DNA from 2 places in the Anoxybacillus andreesenii genome. Region 2 is predicted to be linked to the other one. Evidence: a T-box and tRNA genes for the amino acid it is inferred to sense, from the RefSeq annotation. Region 2 holds a T-box; the other holds one or more tRNA genes.
The links. The T-box of region 2 lies ahead of ileS (isoleucine--tRNA ligase). A T-box ahead of a tRNA ligase gene usually reads a tRNA of that ligase, here a tRNA-Ile.
Positions count from the first base shown of each region.

Region 1 (8,656 bases), on a different contig from region 2:
AACACGGAAGTTAAGCTTCTCAGCGCCGATGGTAGTTAGGGGCTGTCCCCTTGTGAGAGTAGGACGTTGCCAGGCAAATCATTATGGAGGATTAGCTCAGCTGGGAGAGCACCTGCCTTACAAGCAGGGGGTCGGCGGTTCGATCCCGTCATCCTCCACCATAGCTTTTACAAAGCAATAACTTTCCTAATATGCCGGCCTAGCTCAATTGGTAGAGCAACTGACTTGTAATCAGTAGGTTGGGGGTTCAAGTCCTCTGGCCGGCACCATGCTTCTTATTTCCTTGTGTTGCTTCTTCGGAAGCATGCGCAAAATCTCGAAAGAGATTTTAAGCAGGTTTTGCAAAAGGATTTTGAGCATGCTATTAAGAGTTAAATCTTAAGCAGAGAAAAGTATTCAAGCTAATATTGTAAAGAGCCATTAGCTCAGTCGGTAGAGCATCTGACTTTTAATCAGAGGGTCGAAGGTTCGAGTCCTTCATGGCTCACCATGTTTTTTCGCTCTTGCGAAAATACTATTAATATTTGCGGGTGTGGCGGAATTGGCAGACGCACTAGACTTAGGATCTAGCGCCGCGAGGCGTGGGGGTTCGACTCCCTTCACCCGCACCATTTATAACAAAAAATGTTTTATAATTGCGGAAGTAGTTCAGTGGTAGAACACCACCTTGCCAAGGTGGGGGTCGCGGGTTCGAATCCCGTCTTCCGCTCCAAATTTTGCCGGGGTGGCGGAACTGGCAGACGCACAGGACTTAAAATCCTGCGGTAGGTGACTACCGTACCGGTTCGATTCCGGTCCTCGGCATCAGTTTTTAAAATTTAAAAACTACCAAGCGCCCGTAGCTCAATTGGATAGAGCGTTTGACTACGGATCAAAAGGTTAGGGGTTCGACTCCTCTCGGGCGCGTTTCTTACGGGAAGTAGCTCAGCTTGGTAGAGCACTTGGTTTGGGACCAAGGGGTCGCAGGTTCGAATCCTGTCTTCCCGACCATTAATAAGATGGGGCCTTAGCTCAGCTGGGAGAGCGCCTGCTTTGCACGCAGGAGGTCAGCGGTTCGATCCCGCTAGGCTCCACCATTTTTTCGAATAATTGTATATGGCGGTGTAGCTCAGCTGGCTAGAGCGTACGGTTCATACCCGTAAGGTCGGGGGTTCGATCCCCTCCGCCGCTACCAAATCCAATAAAATATTGGACCTTTAGCTCAGCTGGTTAGAGCAGACGGCTCATAACCGTCCGGTCGTAGGTTCGAGTCCTACAAGGTCCACCAGAGTTTTTTGTGGAAAACAATAATTTTCTATAATACGGAGGAATACCCAAGTCCGGCTGAAGGGATCGGTCTTGAAAACCGACAGGCGGGTCAAACCGCGCAGGGGTTCGAATCCCCTTTCCTCCTCCATTAAGTTTTTTAAATATTATTATCGCGGGGTGGAGCAACGAGCGTTACTTCATCGAATAAGCTACGAGTTGTACTGACCGAGCTGCTACTTGCTTACGCTTTCTAAGGTCAGGACAGTCTAACGTATGCTTAGCGCGCATAGATCACAAAACTTTTATATTATTATCGCGGGGTGGAGCAGTCTGGTAGCTCGTCGGGCTCATAACCCGAAGGTCGCAGGTTCAAATCCTGTCCCCGCAATCAAGGAAGTTTATATTTCCTTTCATTAGTTTCATCTTGGTCCGGTAGTTCAGTTGGTTAGAATGCCTGCCTGTCACGCAGGAGGTCGCGGGTTCGAGTCCCGTCCGGACCGCCATTTACATATTTTTTTATGGCTCAGTAGCTCAGTCGGTAGAGCACGATGAATAAGCTTCTGAGAAATAGCATCCAGCGTACTCATCGAGTTGCTTCTTGGGTTATCTTTCTGAGATGAGGACGATGGACGAAGATGTTTTAATAGAGGAATATATACTTTAATGGCTCAGTAGCTCAGTCGGTAGAGCAATGGACTGAAAATCCATGTGTCGGCGGTTCGATTCCGTCCTGAGCCATCATTTTTGCGGGTGTAGTTTAATGGTAAAACCACAGCCTTCCAAGCTGTTGTCGTGGGTTCGATTCCCATCACCCGCTCCAATGTGATATGGGCCTATAGCTCAGCTGGTTAGAGCGCACGCCTGATAAGCGTGAGGTCGATGGTTCAAGTCCATTTAGGCCCACCATGAATAAATTTTTCCGCGGTAGCTCAGTGGTAGAGCAACGAGCGAAGCATCATGATTTTGCTTCGAGTTGTACTCATCGAGCTGCTACTTGAATTAGCCTCCCGAGATGAGGACAATCTAAGGAATACTAGGGAGTATAGATAATTAATGTTATTCCGCGGTAGCTCAGTGGTAGAGCAATCGGCTGTTAACCGATCGGTCGTAGGTTCGAATCCTACCCGCGGAGCCATATGGAGAAGTACTCAAGTGGCTGAAGAGGCGCCCCTGCTAAGGGTGTAGGTCGGGTAACCGGCGCGAGGGTTCAAATCCCTCCTTCTCCGCCATATTGGCCCCTTGGTCAAGCGGTTAAGACACCGCCCTTTCACGGCGGTAACACGGGTTCGAATCCCGTAGGGGTCATAAAAAAGGCTGTCGACAATATGTGTCGGCAGCCTTTTTTATGCTTTTTAAAGGATTATTAAATCAAATGCAGAAATAGATATAGATGATTAGGAACTTGTCCATAAAGATTATGTTATAGCTTTATCATTTCTTGTGAAGAATGTACAATGATATATCTTGAAGCTGGTGAGGGGTGGAAGGAAATGTACGAGCAGAAGACAAAGGAAACCGATAATAGTGTTGTGGAGTTCATCGAATCAGTAGAAAGTCCAAAGAAAAAAGAAGATGCCTACAAGTTATTAGAAATTTTTTCGGAAGTAACGGGCTATGAGGCAAAAATGTGGGGGCCTAGTATTATTGGATTTGGTTCCTATCATTACAAGTATGCTTCCGGTCATGAGGGCGATGCACCGTTAGTTGGCTTTTCACCAAGGAAGGCCAAAATTAGTTTATATTTTGCAACTGGAGATAATCAAAGAGATGAGATATTGCAGAGGTTTGGAAAATACACAAGTGGCAAAGCATGTGTCTACATAAATAAGCTAGCTGATATCAACATAGATGTACTGAAGGAATTAATCGAACAATCGGTTCATTTCTTGAAAACAAAATATCCAAATTAAGAAAAGCTTCTGGGGAAGTTTCCTAAACGGGTTCTCTGGAAGGGTATAAAATAAGTAAATCGCATACAAAATCGCACACTTACTCGCATTGTTATTCATTGTGGATTTTTGTGAAGGTATGATATTCATAGGCGGAGAATTTCCGATTAATGCATAAGAGAGAGGCTTAAGAAGCAGATATAAGCTGAAAAATTCCGATTAACCGCTCTAAATAGGTCAAAATCCAAAGGTTTGGATAAGGTAAACGGAAAACCTCCCCTTATTTTTAGGGAAATATGGATATTTTCCGATATAAACGGAATTTTTCTGTTTATTTTTCAAACACGGTAAACAGTTGATAAATAACGAAAAAAAACTGCGATTTTTAATATAAACTGGACCCTATAAAATAGACACGGATAAAAAACTACTTATCCATTCTGTTTTATAGGGTTCTTTGTCGTATACTTATTTTATAATCATTATAAGCGGGAGTTGATAATATGGGGGTGCATTATTTTTCGGATGAACAGCTAGAAGAATTAAGAAGGAATCCTTACGTGGATAAAGTCTCCAACAAAGCCATTACGTATTCCGAGGTCTTTAAGCAACATTTTATGGATGAACTGCACCGCGGGAAACTTCCCACACAAATTTTTAGGGAAGCTGGCTTTGATACAAAGGTAGTGGGTAAACAAAGAATTGATAACTTTGCTCGCAGGATACGGAAAATGTCGAATAGAAAAGAAGGTTTTACGGATTTACGCACCCAACATTCTGGACGTCCTCAAACGAAAGAGCGCACGCCTAGTGAGGAAATAGCCTATCTCAAACATCAAGTCGCCTTACAAAAACAACAAATTGAAGCTTTAAAAAAAATGAATTTTATCAATCGCAAAGCAATCAAAGCTTTGCCCAAGAAAAATATCAACTAATCCAAAAATTAACGGAAAGAGACGATAACCTCTTGAATATCAAGTGGCTCTGTGACATTGCCCACGTTTCTCGTTCAGGCTATTATGCATGGCTGGAACAGGAAAAGCGACGTAATGAGCGAGAGGAACAAGATCGCGCTGATTTTGAATTGATTCTAGAAGTCTATCAATATCGCGGATATGCGAAGGGATCAAGAAGCATCTATATGCGTTTGCTTCAAATGGGAATCGTGATGAACCGTAAGAAGATTCAACGACTGATGAATAAATATAACCTCGTATGTCCGATTAGAAAACCTAATCCTTATAAACGAATGGCCAAAGCTAGGCATGAACATGCAACGAAGCCTAATCATTTAAATCGCCAATTTAAAGCCCATGGTCCCAAAACGGTCCTACTCACGGATATTACCTATCTCTACTTTGGACGAGGTCAGAAAGCCTATTTAGCTACTATCAAAGATTCGTTTACCAATCAAATTCTTTCTTATGCACTGAGTGAATCCTTGGAAGTGGATTTTGTTTTAGAAATGATCGAACAATTAATTGAACATCACGCGATTCCTAGAAAACAGAAAACCCTGATCCATTCCGACCAGGGCGTACACTATACCAGTGTGCAATTTCAATCGCTGCTGAATGATAAAGAATTAAGGCAATCCATGTCACGTCGAGGGAATTGTTGGGACAATGCACCGCAAGAATCTTTCTTTGGTCACATGAAGGACGAGCTAGGGAATTTGAGCAGCGTACTTACTTTTGCATCTCTTTCTATCAAAATCGATGACTATATGGATTATTACAACAACGAACGGTATCAATGGGATCTCGCAAAGTTATCCCCTAATCAATATGCAGCTTTTATTAAAACGGGAGTGTATCCTCTGGCTCATCTTGTGAAGACACCAAATCTTCCTGCTGTTGCCCCCCTACAAGACTAATTTCTTGTTGGAATCGTGTTACATATTTTTCATGTAGTTTGTCCCATTTTCCTGGCCGAAAGACGTCCCCTTCGTAAAAATCAGGGTCTAATAGAGCCTGTACGTATAAATCATATTCTAATTCGATGGATGGAAACTTTAATATCCATTTTAATTGATCGATAAGATATGATTCGGATAGCATTTGATCAGCCACTTTCCGATAATCGAGAAAGTATTTCCATTGTTCCTTTTCTGTTAGAGATTCAAAATATCTTACCATCCAATTGGGGTAGGTTCGTAAGGTATGTTCTTCTTGAAAAACAGAAAACTCTAATGCTTTCAAACTTGATAAATAATGTCTCTTCATATTTCTAATGGATAACAAAGGCACACGTTCTTAGTTTTGAGCGTGTGCCTGAACTTGTCACCACTCCTCCTATGGAACAACCATAAGAGGAAGGAGCAATAAAAGTTAGTAGTTTTTTTCAAAGTGTCCTTGACATGGGGTCCACTTTAATATAAAATCGCAGTTTTTTCTTTGCTAATTTATTGTGAATTCATATGTTATTTCTGCCCAGAAGAGAACGCTTGGGGAGTTTCCCCAGAAGCTTTTTTAAATGAAGTAGTCTAAAAATAATCCGATTGATAATAGAAATCCAAATATCGTGTTCGTTTGTGCTGTTGCCTTCATCGCAGGCATCATTTGGATCGGTATCGTTTTGCCGATAAAGCCTTTGGTTGCTTGGATAGCTTTCGGTGCACTGAGTACGACAATGGCCATCCATGCGGATGAATAGCTCATCATCATTAAGACAAATACCCATATATATGAAACAGTGAACATACTAGCTAATAAGTAAATGGCCTTTTTTCGACCTAATAAAATAGCTAAGGTTTTTCGTCCGAACTCTTTATCACCGTCGAGATCACGAATATTGTTTGAAAGCAAAATAGCTCCGACAAGTATGAAGATTGGAACCGATACTAAAATGCTTGTTACCGTGATCGTTCCAGCTTGAATATAGAAGCTAATTAGAATGATGCCCATTCCCATGAAAAAGCCGGCAAAAATTTCACCAAATGGCGTATAGGCAATTGGCAGTGGACCACCGGTGTAGAGATAGCCAATAATCATGCAAAATAACCCGATGGCAGCAAGCCACCATGAGGTATTCATACAAATATAAACACCGATTAAGATTGAAACACCATATAAACCTAAGGCAATTTGCATGATCGTTTTTGGTTTTACACCATCTCTTACGATGGTACCTCCAATTCCTACTGACTCCTCATTATCCAAGCCCCGTTTATAGTCATAGTATTCATTAAACATGTTTGTAGCGGCCTGGATGAGTAGACTGGCAACTAGCATGGCAAAGAATAGCCCTAGATTAATCTTTGTCTCGTGAATGGCTAAAGCAGTTCCTAATAGGACCGGAACAAAAGCAGCTGTTAGTGTATGAGGCCTTGTCAGCTTCCACCAGACCTTCCAGCCTTTGTTGGGAGTAACAGGATTATAACTAGTTTTCGTTTCTGTTTGCATCTTTTCTCCCCCTAAAAAAAGCATGATATCTATATAAATAACTATATTATCAATCCAATATTGATAACATCCAAATTCAAGTTTAGGCAAACTGACAGAGAGTGTCAATGTCTTTTTACAGTTATTCGAGGATGGAATTGCCATGGAGGTGTAATAGGACCTGAATAGCCAATGAAGCAGTATTATATAATAATAAGGAAAAAACTAGGTCGATTTTGTAGCTTTCATTGACATTTCATGAGGTTGAGGTGTATTTTAAAATAGGTTTGAAATCTAGATAAACCGAGCAAAGACTGGTATGATTTTTATGGTGGCTATTTAGAATTTATATACACATTGCTTTATTTGAATAGAGCCTTTTTTAATTGGAGGGGATTTTTTGGTAACGTTGCTAAATACGGAGCTAAAAATAGGAATTGAGCAGGCATTAGGACGAGCAAAAACAAGCTTAGTTCCCGTATTAGTAAGTGAAGTTCAAAAAGTCGATCATATAGAGCCTCTTTCCTTTTTTGCGGCAGGAATAGAAAAGTATATGGGGGAACGATTCTTTTGGAAGGATCCTACTGAGGAGACGGTCCTAGTAGGAATGGGGACATGCAAACAGATTCAATCGATTAATGGAAACGAGCGTTTTACTGAAACACAAATGGAATGGAATCGCTTAATCAGTGAAGCCATTATCCTGAAAGAGCAGGAGAAAATGGGGACGGGGCCTATCATGTTTGGAGGTTTTTCTTTTGACCCCCTAAAAGAAAAGACAAGCCTCTGGTCAAAATACCCAGATGCATTGTTTCATGTGCCTAAATATTTGCTTTCGATCATTGAAGGGCAAGCTTATTTGACAACGAACATCATTTGTACCCAACATGATCAGCTATCCATCGTTGATCAGGTTCTTGAGGAGCGTCACTCATTATTATCACTAGCATCTCTAGTGAAACCATTTGCAAAATCAAGGCTTATAGAAGAAAAGGAAGTTGTCCATCCTAGTGAATGGAAAAACTCCGTTCGAAATCTTGTTGAGGAATTAAAAAATGGCCAGCTAAAAAAGGTTGTGCTAGCAAGAGAGCTTAGATTGATTTTTCATGATGAGGTTTCGATAGAAGGTGTTCTTAACAAACTGCTTGAGGAACAAAAAGGTAGCTTTATCTTTGCCTTTGAATCAAATGGGGATTGTTTCTTAGGGGCTTCCCCAGAACGATTGGTTAAGAAAGAAGGCAACCAACTGTTTTCTACATGCCTTGCTGGTTCTATAGCGAGAGGCAAAACAGAGGATGAGGATGCAAAGCTCGGTCAAATTCTATTAAATGATCAAAAGAATTTAATTGAGCATCATTATGTGGTGGAAATGATAAAAGAGGCGATGGAGCAGGAATGTCTCGAAGTGCGTCTACCGGAACAACCAACTTTATTGAAGACGAGAGATATTCAGCATTTGTACACTCCTGTGGTGGGAATTGCGAATCCAGATTGTTCCCTTTTACTGGTTGTAAATTCCCTTCATCCAACTCCAGCGCTAGGTGGTCTGCCTCAAAAGGCGTCAGTTGAGAAAATACGGGAAATTGAAGCGTTGGATCGTGGATTATATGCTGCTCCGATTGGTTGGTTAGATTACGCTGGCAATGGAGAATTTGCGGTAGCGATTCGTTCAGCGCTCATTCAAAAAAATGAAGCATCCCTTTTTGCAGGATGTGGCATCGTTCAGGATTCTGATGCAGATAGCGAGTATGTCGAAACAAAGATTAAGTTTCGCCCCATGCTTTCGGCACTTGGAGGTTTTTAATAAAATGAGTAATCAAGAAGCGTTAACTTCTTATATCGCAGCTTTTGTTTCAGAGCTTGTGCACACAGGAATTAGGGATGTCGTTGTAAGTCCAGGCTCGCGTTCAACACCCATGGCGATGGTAATGGCAGAGCACCCGGATTTACGTGTGCATATCAATGTGGATGAGCGATCTGCCGCCTTTTTTGGATTAGGAATGGCAAAAGCATCGGGACAGCCGGTAGCGATTCTTTGTACATCTGGAACAGCAGCAGCTAATTACTTTCCTGCCATTGTAGAGGCGCATTATTCTAGGGTACCACTGGTGGTTCTGACGGCGGACCGCCCTCATG
Region 1 covers NZ_JAUSTU010000040.1:25-8,680, forward strand. The annotation lists partial or broken rRNA gene rrf (5S ribosomal RNA) at 1-75, shown strand, start outside; tRNA gene J2S07_RS20515 (tRNA-Val) at 86-161, shown strand; tRNA gene J2S07_RS20520 (tRNA-Thr) at 194-269, shown strand; tRNA gene J2S07_RS20525 (tRNA-Lys) at 415-490, shown strand; tRNA gene J2S07_RS20530 (tRNA-Leu) at 527-611, shown strand; tRNA gene J2S07_RS20535 (tRNA-Gly) at 638-712, shown strand; tRNA gene J2S07_RS20540 (tRNA-Leu) at 719-804, shown strand; tRNA gene J2S07_RS20545 (tRNA-Arg) at 833-906, shown strand; tRNA gene J2S07_RS20550 (tRNA-Pro) at 914-990, shown strand; tRNA gene J2S07_RS20555 (tRNA-Ala) at 1,001-1,076, shown strand; tRNA gene J2S07_RS20560 (tRNA-Met) at 1,098-1,174, shown strand; tRNA gene J2S07_RS20565 (tRNA-Ile) at 1,191-1,267, shown strand; tRNA gene J2S07_RS20570 (tRNA-Ser) at 1,304-1,396, shown strand; tRNA gene J2S07_RS20575 (tRNA-Met) at 1,563-1,636, shown strand; tRNA gene J2S07_RS20580 (tRNA-Asp) at 1,675-1,751, shown strand; tRNA gene J2S07_RS20585 (tRNA-Phe) at 1,914-1,986, shown strand; tRNA gene J2S07_RS20590 (tRNA-Gly) at 1,995-2,068, shown strand; tRNA gene J2S07_RS20595 (tRNA-Ile) at 2,078-2,154, shown strand; tRNA gene J2S07_RS20600 (tRNA-Asn) at 2,309-2,383, shown strand; tRNA gene J2S07_RS20605 (tRNA-Ser) at 2,387-2,477, shown strand; tRNA gene J2S07_RS20610 (tRNA-Glu) at 2,482-2,553, shown strand; gene J2S07_RS20615 (DUF1801 domain-containing protein) at 2,739-3,158, shown strand; gene J2S07_RS20620 (HTH domain-containing protein) at 3,641-4,072, shown strand; gene J2S07_RS20625 (IS3 family transposase) at 4,072-5,013, shown strand; gene J2S07_RS20630 (hypothetical protein) at 4,937-5,380, opposite strand; gene J2S07_RS20635 (1,4-dihydroxy-2-naphthoate polyprenyltransferase) at 5,609-6,541, opposite strand; gene J2S07_RS20640 (isochorismate synthase) at 6,921-8,324, shown strand; gene menD (2-succinyl-5-enolpyruvyl-6-hydroxy-3-cyclohexene-1-carboxylic-acid synthase) at 8,329-8,656, shown strand, end outside.
Region 1: it has a tRNA-Ile gene. The T-box ahead of ileS (isoleucine--tRNA ligase) is inferred to sense a tRNA for this amino acid. The anticodon was not compared.

Region 2 (8,656 bases):
CGTAAGTACCAGCAACCTCAAAGCCAGATACAATAAAGATTTGCTGTAGATTCTCAGAGATAGAATCGAGCAAGTCCTTTGTCGCTTCGTTTACGTATAGGCTAATTTTTGCCTGTAACGACTTACCAATTACTTTGGCATTTCTCGCTTCCTCTAATGCCTTAAGAATATCATCACGAAGTTCCATAATTTTTGTCCATTTGTCAACAAGCTGCTCACTATTAGATAATTCCTTGAAAGTAGGCATATCGGTTAATTGAACACTTGCCTCTGTAACGTTTGGAATGTATCCCCAAACCTCATCAGCTGTATGAGGAAGAATAGGAGTAACAAGCTTTGTTAGTACGACCAAGCATTCATAGAGTACAGTTTGAATAGCCCTGCGCTCTTGATTATTTTCCGCTTCAATGTATAAAACATCCTTGGCAAAGTCTAGATAGAAGGCACTTAGATCAAGTGTACAGAAATTGTTAATCGCATGATAAATCGCTGAATATTCATAGTTTTCATAAGCATTGAGCACATTTTTAATCAGGCTATTTAATTTTACTAAAATAAACTGGTCCACTTCTCTTAAGTCTTGATATGCGACCTTATTGGTCTCAGGGTTAAAATCTGCAAGGTTACCGAGTAAGAAGCGGAATGTGTTGCGGATTTTGCGGTACACCTCTGCCACCTGTTTAAGGATCGCATCTGATACCCTCACATCTGCCTGATAATCAACAGAAGCAACCCACAGGCGTAAAATATCGGCGCCAAGCTGGTTCATGACCTTAGCAGGTAAAATCGTATTTCCAAGTGATTTACTCATTTTTCTACCTTCTCCATCAAGAGCAAAGCCATGGCTCAGCACTCCCTTATAAGGTGCCTTACCTGTGACAGCAACAGCTGTTGATAAAGAAGAGTTAAACCAGCCACGATACTGGTCAGAGCCCTCTAAATAAAGGTCTGCGGGACGCTGTAGGTCCTCTCTTTCCTCTAATACAGCTTGATGGGATGAACCGGAATCAAACCAAACATCCATAATATCGGTTTCTTTCGTGAAAAGACCATTTGGACTTGACTCATGGGTAAAGCCTTCTGGCAGTAAATCCTTCGCTTCACGTTCGAACCAGACATTTGAACCATGTTCACGGAATAGATTTGAAACTTGCTCGATAGTTTCGTCCGTAATGATTGGTTCACCATTCTCACCGTAGAATACAGGAATTGGTACGCCCCATACACGTTGACGAGAAATACACCAATCGCCACGGTCTCTTACCATATTGAAAAGTCTTGTTTCTCCCCAAGCAGGTACCCATTTCGTTTCTTTAACCGCTTCAAGAAGCTCGCCCCGGAAATCCTTAATGGAAGCAAACCATTGAGCGGTAGCACGGAAGATGACCGGCTTTTTCGTTCTCCAATCATGCGGATAGGAGTGGGTGATAAAATCTAATTTTAACAAGGCTCCAACCTCTTGAAGCTTTTCCGTAATTGGCTTATTCGCAGTGTCATAGAACAAACCCTCGAAACCTTCCGCTTCGCTTGTAAAGACCCCTTTATCATCCACTGGACTTAGGACATCAAGGCCATATTTCTTTCCAACAAGGAAGTCGTCCTCCCCATGTCCTGGAGCCGTATGAACACAGCCTGTTCCTGCATCAGTCGTAACATGCTCGCCAAGCATCACAAGAGAATCTCGATCATAGAGAGGATGTTTGGCAACAATATACTCTAACTCAGAACCCTTAACTGTTTTTAAAACAGATGGATTTTCCCAACCAAGTTCTTTTGCTACAGTCTCCAAAAGGTCTTTTGCGATAACATATTTCTTCCCGGAAGCCTCAACAACAACATAGTCTAAATCACCGTGTACCGTAATTCCTAGATTCGCTGGAATCGTCCAAGGAGTTGTAGTCCAAATGATAATTTGCGTATCAGTATCTAATACATCTTTGCCATCCTTTACATCAAATGCCACATAAATGGATGGAGAGCGTTTGTCCTTGTACTCAATCTCCGCTTCAGCAAGCGCCGATTCACTGGATGGAGACCAATAGACAGGCTTAAGGCCTTTATAGATATAGCCCTTTTTCGCCATTTCACCAAAAACCTTAATTTGCTGGGCCTCATATTCTGGCTTTAACGTAATATAAGGGTTTTCCCAATCTCCTCGAACCCCGAGGCGTTTGAACTGTTCGCGTTGGTTATTAATTTGCTCATTAGCATATTCTTCGCAAAGCTTGCGGAACTCCGCAACAGAAAATTCTTTTCTTTTCACACCTTTATTTGCTAACGCCTGTTCGATCGGAAGTCCATGTGTGTCCCAGCCCGGAACATACGGAGCATGGTATCCGCTCATCGATTTAAAACGAACGATAAAGTCCTTCAAAATTTTATTCATTGCATGACCCATATGAATGTCGCCATTTGCATAAGGAGGTCCATCGTGTAAGACGAACATTGGGCGCCCCTTTGTTCGATCCTGAACCGCTTGATAAATGTCCATCTCTTTCCATTTTTCCTGAATCTCAGGTTCCCTCTTTGGCAGGTTGCCACGCATTGGGAATTCCGTTTTTGGCATTAACAATGTGTCTTTATAATCCATTTCCTTTCCTCCTAAAAAACTCTCTTACTATTCTTGCCAATAAAAATAAAAAACCTCCTCATCCCAAAAAGGGACGAGAAGGTTTAAATCCCGCGGTACCACCCTAGTAGATAGAAAAATCTATCCGCTCAATAAAATTCGTAACGTGAATGACTCGCCAAAGCCTAATAGCAATGTAATTACGTTCAGCCCGGTACTCAAGGGTGATCTTCCAATCCTTCATCTACGTCGAACTCCCACCATCTTCGACTCGCTAAAGTAGTACCAGAAAAATTGTACTGTCCCTCTCATTGTATTAATTATCATTATAATACCGTATTATATGCTTTTTCGGTCTTTTACGTCAAGCTAGGGAATCTTCTTCTGCAGATTTTAACTCGGATGCATCGACCTCATATTGTAGTAAATGATCCCAATCATCATTATTCAAAAGGTCTAGCTGTGCTTCAATTAGCATCTTAAATCTCGTGCGGAAAACCTTCGATTGCTTCTTCAGATCCTCTATTTCAAGGGCAATTTTCCGGGCTTTAGATAATGATTCATTAACGATTCTATCAGCATTTTTCTCCGCTTCCTTGATGATCAGCTTTGCTTCCTTTTGCGCATTTCTCTTCACTTCTTCAGCTGCTTCCTGTGCGATCACAATCGATTTATTCAAGGTTTCCTCAATGCTAGAGAAATGGCCCAGACGTTCATTCAAATCATTGAGCTTTTCCTCCAGCTCTTTCTTTTCACGGATAATAATTTCATAATCCTTAATCACTTGATCAAGAAATTCGTTTACCTCATCCTCATCATAACCACGGAACCCTTTATTAAATTCCTTGTTATGTATATCTAAAGGTGTTAATGGCATAAGGCCACCTCCAAAATTATTATAATCCTATGTATTTTCGATTATATGCAAATATTCGACATAACCATAGCTTTTCCTGCATATTTTTTTAATTTCCCCTATTTTTGTTTCCCAGCCACAATCCGCCATTTATCCTTCTTTGTTTTCCCTTCCAAAGAAACAAGCTTGGCTCTCCCATAGCCACGGACGGAGAGAATATCCGCCACATCACAGATAAATCCGGAATTCTCGATGGTTGTCCAATTCACCTTCACAAGCCCATGCTTAATATACTCCTGAGATTTCTGCCTGGAAATATTGAAGATTGCTGATATGACCGCATCTAATCGAAGCGATGAAACTGTAGCTGACAGCTCAATCCAGCTATCACTTACAAGAATCCCCTCTGTTAAAGGAACTTCCTTCAGAGTAACGGAGGCACGTCCAATTTTTGTGAGCTGAAGCTGAATATAATCACTAACCTCTTTTCCCACCAAAAACTGCACACGCTCATTCTTGACGAGGATATCGCCGAATTTCCCTCTCTTTAATCCTAATGACATCAGACTTCCAAGAACCTGAGGATGTTCAATCGTGATAAATTTCGCTGGATAGTCAACTTCAAATAATTGAATTTGAAAATCACTTTCCTCGACGGTGTAATAGTCAGGGAAAATAAGGGCTCTTTTTCGTTCATTTGAAACAAGCCCACCAGAAAAATCAACCTTAACATCTGACTGCGTACCGATGATCGTTTGAACAATCTGCTGCTCCCTCGGGTCTAGGAAATCGGTGAGCTTGGGGCTATAAGAATTCTCCACATATTCCTTCCATTCTAGAACTTGATCGATAAAGTCATGCTCTTCACTGCGGAAATGCTGATAAATATTCATTTCATCACCCTTAGAAAGTAAAAAAGGGGAGTCAAATTGAGCCCCTTTTTTCAATCATTCATAATCTTAAATTACCCATCTAAACACTTGCTCTAGCCCATATCCAGCGAAACGTAAAACCAATATCGCCACAATCGGAGAAATATCAATCATCCCAATCGGCGGGATAATTCTACGAAAAGGCTCTAAATAAGGTTCACAAATTCTTGTCAAAAATTGTCCTATTGATGTTTCTCTTGCATTTGGGAACCAGGACATCAAAATATAGATAATGAGCGCCCATGAGTAAATATAAATTAGGTTAAACAGTATAGAAAAAACAAATCCCATGTGAAGCTACCACCTCGAATCTTCAAAATCTGTTTCTTGGAGTATTTGTGAAATACTTCCAGATACCTCCACGTTATCTGGAGTACAAAGGAAAATATCAGTACCAATTTTCTGAATATCGCCACCAATCGCATAAACCGTTCCACTTAGAAAATCAACAATCCGCTTCGCCTGATCGCGATCAATTCGCTGCAGGTTGACGACAACGGCACGGCGATTCTTTAATTGATCCGCAATATCCTGTGCCTCTGCATATACACGCGGCTCCACTAAAACAACCTTGGATGACTTCTGCACACTTTGCAGACTCACCACATTCTGTTTTTGCACTGCAGGCTGATGCTTCTGTGATCTCGCAGGTGGCACCTCTTCCTCATACATTTCTTCATCATCATAATCATATTCATCATCAAGAAAAAAGAATGTCTTTATTTTAGACTTAAGACTCATCCTTACACCTCTATTCACCGACTAATGCGGTCCCGATTCGAACCATTGTTGCACCCTCTTCGATGGCAATTGCAAAATCATTGGACATCCCCATAGAAAGTTCAAGGCATGGTGCATAGTCCAAATTCAGCTCTTGTATTTCCCTCTGCAAATTCTTTACAGTTCTAAAGCAATCCCTCAGCACCTGCTCATCATTCGTGAAGGGTGCCATGGTCATTAAACCAACTACTCTTATTTTTGAAAAATCATTCAGTTCTTTAATAAACGGAAGTACTTCTTCTGGAGCAAGCCCATGCTTCGATTCCTCTTCAGATGTTTTCACCTGTACAAAACAATTGAGCGGCTGATTTGCCCGTTTATTAATTTCCTTTGCCAAGGATAATCGGTCCAATGAATGGATATAATCGACCTTGTCAATGATGTTCTTGACCTTCCTAGTTTGGAGGGAGCCGATAAAATGCCATGTAGGCTTGTCCCCAAGCGCCTCCCACTTTACCTGAATTCCCTCTTCCCGGTTTTCACCAAGATGAGTGATCCCTGCTTCTAGTGCTTCTTTTGCTCGCTCGATCGAAACATATTTCGTTACAGCGATAATTGTTATGTCATTTGGATTGCGACCCGCTTTTTCACAGGCCTCCGCAATTTGTTTGTTAATTTGAGTAAGATTATCTGTGACTTGCATCTGAACTATTGCAAATCCTCCTTCCAAGCAAGAAAGCTCATCATGCGACCAGTTTTTCCCTTATCACGCCGGTGAGAGAAAAATTGTTTTTCTTGGCAGCTGGTGCATAAATCTGATACTTGAATATTTTCTTCCTTAATACCTGCCTTCATCAAAATCAAGCGATTTGCTTCTTTTAAGTCAAGCTGGTATTGATTGCCACTAATTAGATTATATGGTTTTTCTTCGACATCTTCTAGTCTATTTTGAACAAATTTGATAACGTAGTCGTCCACTACATAACAATTTTCGCAAATTGATGGACCAATCACAACAAAAATGTCTTCTGCTCTTATATTCTCTTCCTCAAAGACACGAATCATTTCGCTTCCTATCCCTTTAACAGTGCCCTTCCAGCCCGCATGTGCTAGACCAATTGCATGAGCTTTTGGCGCATAAAAGTATAAAGGCACACAATCAGCATAACACATCGTTAAAAGGATGCCAGATTCCTTTGTGAAAAACCCATCTGTGCCTTTGAAGGAATCTGAGTATGATGTCGCTCCTCTTCCTGCGTCTTCCACTGTGACCTTCATGATCCTTGCATCATGAGTTTGCTCGGCAGCAATCCAGCGATTTAGGGGGAAGTCAAGAAGCTCCGAAACTATTTTTCGATTATGTAAAACGGAATCGGGAGCATCATTGACATGGTATCCTAAATTTAAGGTAGAAAAACCCCCCTCGCTTCTCCCACCATTCCTCGTTGTAAATCCAGCCACTAGATGATCTTTCATCCAGTCCTCAATTAGATAAAATGATTCATTCTTTAAAAAGAATGGCTCCATGTTTTGTACCCTCATTCTGTTTTTATATAGTGTAACACAGAAGACACTTTCCTCACAGTAAAACTAATTTAAATTCTATTCTTCAATATATTTGATTTCCGCTATATCTTTATAACGAACTAGGATAACATCCTCTCCTACCTTGAGAATATTTTTCCAAGAGATCGTAACTTCTTCGTCTCTTCCAAATAGACCGAGCACTTTCCCAGTGCCTGCAATAATAATCGCTTCGATCTTACCCGACTTTAGATTAATGTCTACATCTGAAATATTTCCTAGTTTTTTTCCATCCGATATATTGATAACATCCTTCATTTGAAACTCAGAAATTCTAACCATCACGATCAACCCCCATGATTTCTCTTAACTATGTATATGAGAGATGGGAGTTGAAAAATGAATAAAGCTGCCAAAAATGGCAGCTTAGCTCTGTATATGTTTATTCATTTGTTTGATGGCAGCCTTTTCTAGACGAGATACTTGGGCTTGTGAAATTCCAATTTCCTCTGCCACTTCCATTTGTGTTTTTCCTTGAAAAAATCTTTTTCTAAGAATGAGTTTTTCCCTTTCGTTGAGTCGTCTCATCCCTTCCTTTAAGGCAATTTCTTCAATCCAATTAATATCCTTATTCCTTTCATCACTGAGCTGGTCCATCACATAGATCGGGTCTCCGCCATCATTGTAGATCGGTTCAAACAAGGATACAGGATCTTGAATCGCATCTAGAGCAAAGACGATTTCTTCATGGGGAACATCGAGCACCTTGGCGATTTCTACAGCCGTCGGTTCCTTTGAAGTCTCACTCATTAATTTTTCCCTCACCTGCAGTGCTTTGTAAGCAATATCTCTGAGTGAGCGTGATACACGAATAGGGTTATTATCCCGTAAATAGCGTCTAATTTCTCCAATAATCATCGGAACAGCATAAGTAGAAAACTTTACATTTTGACCTAAATCAAAGTTATCAATTGATTTCATCAGACCTATGCAGCCTACCTGGAATAGGTCATCAACAAACTCGCCCCGATTATTAAAGCGTTGAATCACACTTAAGACGAGACGTAAATTCCCATTGACGAGTTTCTCACGTGCGGTAGTATCCCCATTTTGCATTTCTTTGAAGAGCTTTCGCATTTCTTCATTCTTTAATACTGGGAGCTTTGATGTGTCTACACCGCATATTTCAACTTTATTTCGAGTCAATTCTTTTCCCTCCTCATAGGAGTTGCTGTACAAAAAACAGTATCTCCTTGAAGAGGAAAAATATGCACCTTGCACCAAGTGGAAGAGTGTCGAAAGTTGTCGGAAAACAGATAGAAATCTGATGTCGATTGAGTTAAATATCAATAAAAATTTTTTACAGAACTGGATCCATTAGACCATTTTATTAAATTCTTTCTTCAATCGTTTGATGATCCGTTTTTCCAGGCGTGAAATGTAGGACTGGGAAATACCAAGCATATCTGCGACGTCCTTTTGTGTCTTTTCCTCCTCGCTGCCAAGACCAAATCTCAACTCCATAATTTGCTTTTCCCGATCAGAGAGCTGATGGAGTGCTTTTAGGAGGAGCTTTTTATCCACCGTTGCCTCTAGATTTTTCGTAATGATATCCTCCTCTGTCCCCAACACGTCGGATAAGAGAAGCTCGTTCCCATCCCAATCAATATTTAAAGGTTCGTCAAAAGATACCTCCGACCTGATTTTATTGTTTCTTCTTAAGTACATCAGAATTTCATTTTCAATGCATCGTGAAGCATAGGTAGCCAGTTTGATCTTCTTTTCTGGATTAAATGTATTGACGGCTTTAATGAGGCCAATGGTTCCAATGCTAATCAAGTCCTCAATATTGATTCCAGTGTTTTCAAACTTTCTAGCAATATAGACAACGAGACGCAAGTTTCTTTCAATCAAAATTGATCTGGCTGCCTTATCACCATTAGGCAGCTTTTGCAGCAATACTTCTTCTTCTTCCTTCGATAATGGAGGAGGGAGAGCTTCGCTTCCACCGATATAGTATATTTCATCCGTTTTTAGACGCAATTTTATTAATAG
Region 2 covers NZ_JAUSTU010000009.1:96,977-105,632, reverse strand. The annotation lists gene ileS (isoleucine--tRNA ligase) at 1-2,590, opposite strand, end outside; T-box leader at 2,657-2,890, opposite strand; gene J2S07_RS11060 (DivIVA domain-containing protein) at 2,934-3,446, opposite strand; gene J2S07_RS11055 (YlmH family RNA-binding protein) at 3,545-4,318, opposite strand; gene J2S07_RS11050 (YggT family protein) at 4,385-4,648, opposite strand; gene J2S07_RS11045 (cell division protein SepF) at 4,655-5,098, opposite strand; gene J2S07_RS11040 (YggS family pyridoxal phosphate-dependent enzyme) at 5,109-5,780, opposite strand; gene pgeF (peptidoglycan editing factor PgeF) at 5,786-6,604, opposite strand; gene J2S07_RS11030 (YlmC/YmxH family sporulation protein) at 6,680-6,943, opposite strand; gene sigG (RNA polymerase sporulation sigma factor SigG) at 7,028-7,807, opposite strand; gene sigE (RNA polymerase sporulation sigma factor SigE) at 7,979-8,656, opposite strand, start outside.